DNA from 2 places in the Flavobacterium sp. CFBP9031 genome. Region 1 is predicted to be linked to the other one. Evidence: riboswitches for the same ligand, from Rfam matches in the RefSeq annotation. Region 1 holds a riboswitch; the other holds the start of a gene.
What was found. Region 1 has a riboswitch for cobalamin ahead of SOM12_RS09400 (TonB-dependent receptor plug domain-containing protein). Riboswitches for the same ligand answer to the same signal wherever they lie in the genome.

Region 1 (3,430 bases):
CAATTGTTTTTTGGTTTCAACATTTTCTGAAACTGTATAAGCGTAAGTTGCATTTGCAGTCAGGTTGTTTTTGCCAAAACTTTTTTTCCAGCCAAACAATGTTTCTGCTCCATAGCTATCTACTTTGTCTGTATTTTGTGGCATCCAAATACCATTTGTTCCAGGAACCCATCTTAGCAAATCTTTTATTTTCATATAATAAAAGGTCTGAGTTATACTAAAATTTTGAAAAGTAAAAACATTGCCAATTTCTGCCTGATAAGAACTTTCGGGTTTTAAGTCTGGATTTCCGCCTTCTTCCCAATACAAATCATTGAAGGTTGGAATTCTGAAATTTCGTGATGCATTTAATTTCAAATTATATAATTTCCCAAACTGATAAGAAGAACCAACTGAAAATAGGACAGGAGATTGGTAGTTGTCTGTGAATTCTTTTCGAATGCCAAATTCGTTTTTCCAATTAACTGAAGCATCTTGTTTAAGAAGCAAAGCTGCGGAACTTATTTCTCTTACATTGTCGCCAAAACCACTGCCATATCCTTTTGTTCGATTATATTCTAGGATTCCATTGGCTTGTAATGATTTGAATATTTGATACCCCAGATCTGCTTTTGTGATTAAGCTTTCTGTTTTTCCGTACGTATAAATATTACTCGAATTATCGGCATAATATTGATAGTTCTCGAAAATATAAGCAGTTTTTAAATTGGTAGTAAACTTCCCAAAGTTACCATCGTATTCTAGTAAATTTCTATTAAAGCCATTAACATATTTACTCTTCATTTCAGATTCAGAGACCAAAGACGTATTTCTATCTGTGTTTGAGGTTTGGGTGTATAGTTTTAGAGTGTTTTTGGCATCAATTTTATAGCCAGCATTAGCACTTAAAGTAATAACGTCATATTGGCCATTTTGGTTCCAGCGCTGTTCGCCTTTCCAGTTGTACTGGTTCAGATATTTATAATCGTTTGTCGAGCTATTTTTAGAAAATCCGATTTGAGCACTCCATTTTTTGTTAGAAATAGAAGTTTTATAATTAATCCCAATCGTATTAAAACTACCGTAATCTAGTCTTAAATTATTCTCAAACCGATTAAAAAACAACAGATCGTTATTTAAATGTACGGTTCCTCCAACAGCACCGCTTCCGTAAATAACACTTCCACCACCCGCTTTTACGCTTATCGAATTATAATCGGAACCCGAAATGGTATTAAAATCGGTGCTTCCGTTCATTTGGGAATTAATGTTAATTCCGTTCCAGATTACTGCGGTCTGAGAAGAGGTAGTTCCTCTAAAAGCTACGGTAGATAACATTCCGCGACCGTATTCTTTAAAGTAAATCGTAGAATTAAAGTTTAATAAATCGGTTAGAAGAGCTTCGTTTTTGCCAATGACAGAATCGTTTAATTTTAAAACAGATTGTGAAACTGAATATTTTTTTAAATTTTTGTCTGAAACCAATACTTCTTTAAGACTAGTAATAGAATCGCTCTGCGCCGAAATAATTTGGCACATTACAAATAAATAAAAAGCAAGAAGTCGTTTTAAAGTCATAATTCCTTCACTCTTTTTCCCGAGAGCTCGATAAATTGTTACAAAGGCAGGTCTCCTGGCTTGCGTCTTGCTGTTTACCTTCCCATCACGCAGGGCGTGACAGTGGTGATGTAGTTACAGCAAGCATTCATTTTTGTGAACTTAGCTTACAGTTGCGGGTACAGCTCAAGAAATTACTTGATTCCCTTTTAATGTGTTTTTGAATTAAAAACACAACCTTAATTTGCTGCAAAGATAAAGTTAAAAATACTGATTATTCAAATTTCTTTTACGTTTCATGGAAAATTATAAATTATTTGCATTAAAAATCGATTTTTATAACTTCTCCGAAATCAACTTTATTATTGAAAGCTTCTTTTAATGGCAGTGAACTCTGATGGCATAAAATACTTCTAATGATTCCGGCGTGGGCTACAATAACAATTGGCTGGTTTATTTTTGAAATGGTATCAGATAAAAAAATGCCAACTCTTTCATGTAATTCAACAAAAGATTCTCCGTTTGAAACTTTGATATTTACAAAATCTTCCATCCACGGATTGAGTTCTTCAGACGGAATTTCGTTCCAGCTTTTCAATTCCCAATCGCCAAAATTCATTTCCTTTAAACGTTCGTCTTCGTAATAAGAAATGGTTTTAATATTTTCTTGAATATGTTTTGCTAAAATGACACAGCGCTTTAACGGACTAGAGAAGATTATTGCCTCCGAAGGAAGTTCAGAAATAATTCTGCCGAAAATTTCATCAAATGGAACTGCAATATCAACATCTGATTGTCCGTAACAGATTCCTTTTTCGCAGATGGTTTCGGTATGGCGAACTAGATAAATTTCCATAAAAATAAAATGCTTAAGTAAAATATCACTTCGCAAACTTGTTGTGTTGCGCCAAGACAATCTCCTGTATAACCGTCAATCCATTTCTGAAAATATCGAGCTAAAAAGTATCGAGTTATAAAAACGGGAATTATAGCCAGAAGAAATTTTAAATCAAAATAAGAAAATACAATCAACGGAATTAAACCAAAAAAGAATGATCCAAAAACTTCTTTCCAAGTGTATTGTTTCGCAATTGGTTTGCTTTTGCTAGAAGCATCTTCGCGCGAATATTCGTGTGTAAAAATAATGCTTATTGCTGCCAGACGACTTAGTGAATGAGCAGAAATGAACAAGAGGTAAATTTTTAAAACGGCTATAGAATCATAATCGTTGAATAATAAAATAGATTCTGAAAGCAGTTTGAATTTTAGTAGAAAAAGTAAAACCAATCCGATTGCTCCATAAGCGCCAATAGCGCTGTCTTTCATAATCATTAGGATTTTTTCTTTGGTCCAACCTCCGCCAAAACCATCACAAACATCGGCAAATCCGTCTTCATGAAAGGCACCGGTAGTTAAGATAGAAGCAATAATTGCCAATATAACAGCAATTTCCGTTGAAAGAAAAAATGAAAAAAGATAAAAAGCCAGAAAGGAAATACTCCCAACAATCCAACCAATAAATGGGAAATATCTTGTGGCTTTATTTAAATAATCTGGATGATGTGTAATGTTTTTTGGACACGGAATTCTGGTGTAAAACATTAAACAGGTGAAGAAAATATGTAGTTCTTTTTTCATTTATATAATTAGTTTTCCATTTAGTATGTCATTTCGACGAAGGAGAAATCTCCACGAGAAGCTCGACAAAGCTTGGCGTCTGTTTGGACGGAGTTACTTGCTGAGATTTCTCCTTCGTCGAAATGACAAAAATGAGAATAAATCACCATGAAACATAATTGTTTTTTAGAAATACAAAACTATTTGCGACTTATCCCCGCACTTTCAAAACTCGCCATTTCATTCAAAAAAGCTTCAGCCGATTTTAAAATAGGAA
Region 2 (3,430 bases), on a different contig from region 1:
AGAGTTAGTAACATTCTTCTTCATATCTTTTTTAAACCACTCTTTTTTAGGAGTGGTTTTTTTGCTTTAGTAATATTAATTTTGAACCTATTAGCTATTTCTTTGAAGCGATATCACAAATAAGTCTTTTTGCTAGAATAAATAACACTACTTATATTATTACATTTGTATAGTAATTTTATAGGATTTGTATATATGATTCAGACAAACTCATTTAAATTAATTGTCTTTTTACTGTTTTTAGTAGTTAGTGGATATTTAAATGCACAAAAAAGCGATAGTTTGTCGCAGCAGTTTTTGATGAATATAGAAATACGTCCAAGAGCAGAATATACTTCAAATTATATACTTCCTCCAAATGACTCGATAGATCCCTATTTTTACATAACGCAGAGAAATAGAGTTTCAATGCAATACTTGCGTGAAAAATGGTTTATAAAATCCGATTTACAAGAAATTCATTTGTGGGATGAAGCAAATTCAAATTCTAAAGTCGGAAGCATAAATTTTTATCAGTTGTTTTTGGAAACGAAATTTAAGGACATAAACTTTCGTCTAGGAAGACAAAATATTTTATTAGATAACGGCAGATTATTTTCGGATGCGCCTTGGGCTCAGCAGGGTAGAGCCCATGAAGGAATTCGAATTATGAAATATACGCCACATTTTGCCCATGATTTTTTCTTTGTTTTTACGAGAAAATACAATACAAGTTTTGAAAGTGCTTATTCTCCAGTTGCTTCCAATAAATACAAATACATGCTAGTGTACAACTTTAGTTATAATTCGAATAAAAATCTTTCTTTTAATTCTATAAATACAGTTGATTTTTTAGAGAAAACAAATTCAGAAACACTATACACTCGCGCCACTACAGGAGGAAGAATTGAGTTTAAAAAGAAGCAATGGTATTATACTTTAAACAGCTATTTGCAATTTGGTAGAAATCAAAAAGGGCAACATTTGTTTGCATACTATTTCCAGCCAGAAGTGAAATTATCATTGCCAAAAACTACTTTACGATTAGGAGCGGAGATAATTAGCGGAAGCAGTTTACAGACAGGGAAAGAAAATTCAGGAGACTTTGATGTTTTATATGGCGTTACTTGGAAGTTTAATGGAAACATGAATGTTTTTACACGTTTTCCTGCTGATGTTGGAGGAAAAGGTCTTGTGAATCCATATTTGTTTGCTTTGTTTCCAATAAATTCAAAACTTACGTTTCGTTCAGATTTTCATCTTTTTTATACACAATATTCTTTGCAGAATAATTTAAATCACACAATGTCAAAATTTTTAGGATTTGAAAATGATATTTCTATAAAATATGTTCCTATTAAAGAGTTAGAAATTAACGGTGCATTTTCATTTTATAAATCTACAGATTCAATGACAAACCTTCCCAAGGTACAAGACGTAGAAAAACTGTCGTTTTGGAGTTACTTGATGGTTTCGTATTCTTTTAATGCGATCAATTTTAGAAGAAACAAAAAATAATAGGCTTTAAAATCTTTCGAATTTACATTTTTAAAAGATAATTCTATCTTTGCGGCTGATTTTGGTCTATTTTTTCAATTCAGAAGAAATAGTTAAAAGGGAATCAGGTGTAAATCCTGAACAGACCCGCTACTGTAAGTTCTATTTAAGTCTTTAAACATTACTAATGCCATTGTTCGTTATTTCGAATGAGAAGGCCGTTTAAAGATGGAATAAGTCAGGAGACCTGCCACGATCACATAGTTTAAAACTTTCGTGGTATGAAGTTGATGACAAGATAATGACCTGCTATTTAGGATAGTTGGTCTATTTCTATGTTTTATAATTATTGCATCACGTAAAGTTTATTTAATAAAATCGTGATGTATAATTTGAGTAAAACTTTATTTTCTGTTTTTTTAGTATTAGTTCCTTTTTTGCTTCATTCTCAAGCAGTGACTGATAGTTCGCGGGTTTTAAAAGAAGTTGTTTTAAAAGGAAAACCCTACCAGGAAGTGATTCCCGTACAAAGTCTTTCGGGCGTTTTGCTTGAGAATTTGGCGACTCACAATGTCGCAGATGCTCTTCGTTATTTTGCTGGAACTCAAATTAAAGATTATGGCGGAGTGGGCGGACTCAAAACGGTTGATGTTCGTAATATGGGAACGCATCATGTTGGTGTTTTCTACGACGGAATTCAGCTTGGAAATGCGCAAAACGGCGTAACCGATCTAGGAAAGTATTCGCTTGACGACATGGAATCTTTGACGATGTACAACGGTCAGAAAAGTGAAATTTTTCAATCGGCTAAAGATTTCGCTTCTGCTTCTGCGATTTATTTGCGAACCAAACGACCTGCTTTTTCAGGCAATAAGAAAACAAATCTACTGGTTCGTTACAAAACAATGTCTATTGATTATCATGATCCTTCTTTTAGATGGGAACAAAAACTAAGCGACAAAGTCAGCTTGAGTGTAAGCTCTGAATACATCAAATCAAACGGACAGTATAAATTTAGGTATAAAAGAAAAAATCAAGACGGTAGCATTGCATACGATACCACAGCAACGCGATGGAACAGCGATATTGAAGCATTCCGATTGGAATCGGGCTTGTTCGGAAAAATAAATAAAGGAACTTGGGATGCCAAAGTGTATTATTACGATTCTGAAAGAGGCGCTCCAGGTGCCATTGTAGAAAATAAGTTTCGAGATGGTTTCCGTCAATTTGATAAGAATTTTTTCGGACAGTCTTCTTTAACGAAAGACGTTTCAGAGAAATATAAATTTCAGCTAAAAGGAAAATTTGCTTACGATTACACCCATTATATAGCACGAGATACAACCAATGTTTTAGGAGAAACCGTAACAGAAGGCGTGCAATCTGATGATAGTTATTATCAGCAGGAAGCCTATTTTTCTGCAGTCAATATGTACAGCATTTTGCCCACTTGGAATGTTTCGCTATCAACCGATTTTCAATACAATAAACTAAACGCAACTAGAAGAGGCATTCAGACACAGTTTTCTTTTCCGCAGCGTTATACTGCACTTGTTTCTCTGGCAAGTTCCTATCGATATGAAGGGTTTAAAGTTTTAGGAAATGTACTCGCAACTCGCGTTATCGAAGAAGTGAAGTACAATGCCAAAGCGCCCAATAAAACCGAATTTACTCCCGCTATATTCCTAGGTTATACTCCGTTTAAAAAATACGATTTCAATTTAAGGGCATTTGCTAAACGAATTTTCAGAATGCCCACTTTCAACGATTTGTATTATACCATGATCGGTTCGAGCACTTTGAGGCCAGAATACATGAATCAGTACGATGTTGGTTTTACGTATAATTTCCCCGTAAGGGAAAGCTTTTTTGATAAATTTTCTTTTCAAGCAGATGCTTATTACACCAATACAAAAGATAAAATTATTGCCGCCCCGACAGGAAATTTGTTTCG

Region 2: it holds a riboswitch for cobalamin, as region 1 does, so the genes downstream of both, SOM12_RS19925 (TonB-dependent receptor) here and SOM12_RS09400 (TonB-dependent receptor plug domain-containing protein) in region 1, are expected to answer to the same signal.

Annotation. Positions count from the first base shown of each region.
Region 1 is NZ_JAXCWF010000004.1:352,673-356,102, forward strand. Features, by position in the region: gene SOM12_RS09400 (TonB-dependent receptor plug domain-containing protein) at 1-1,557, opposite strand, end outside; cobalamin riboswitch at 1,586-1,793, opposite strand; gene cobC (alpha-ribazole phosphatase) at 1,859-2,392, opposite strand; gene SOM12_RS09410 (adenosylcobinamide-GDP ribazoletransferase) at 2,377-3,174, opposite strand; gene cobT (nicotinate-nucleotide--dimethylbenzimidazole phosphoribosyltransferase) at 3,354-3,430, opposite strand, start outside.
Region 2 is NZ_JAXCWF010000013.1:89,614-93,043, reverse strand. Features, by position in the region: gene SOM12_RS19935 (porin family protein) at 1-2, shown strand, start outside; gene SOM12_RS19930 (alginate export family protein) at 196-1,497, shown strand; cobalamin riboswitch at 1,543-1,745, shown strand; gene SOM12_RS19925 (TonB-dependent receptor) at 1,860-3,430, shown strand, end outside.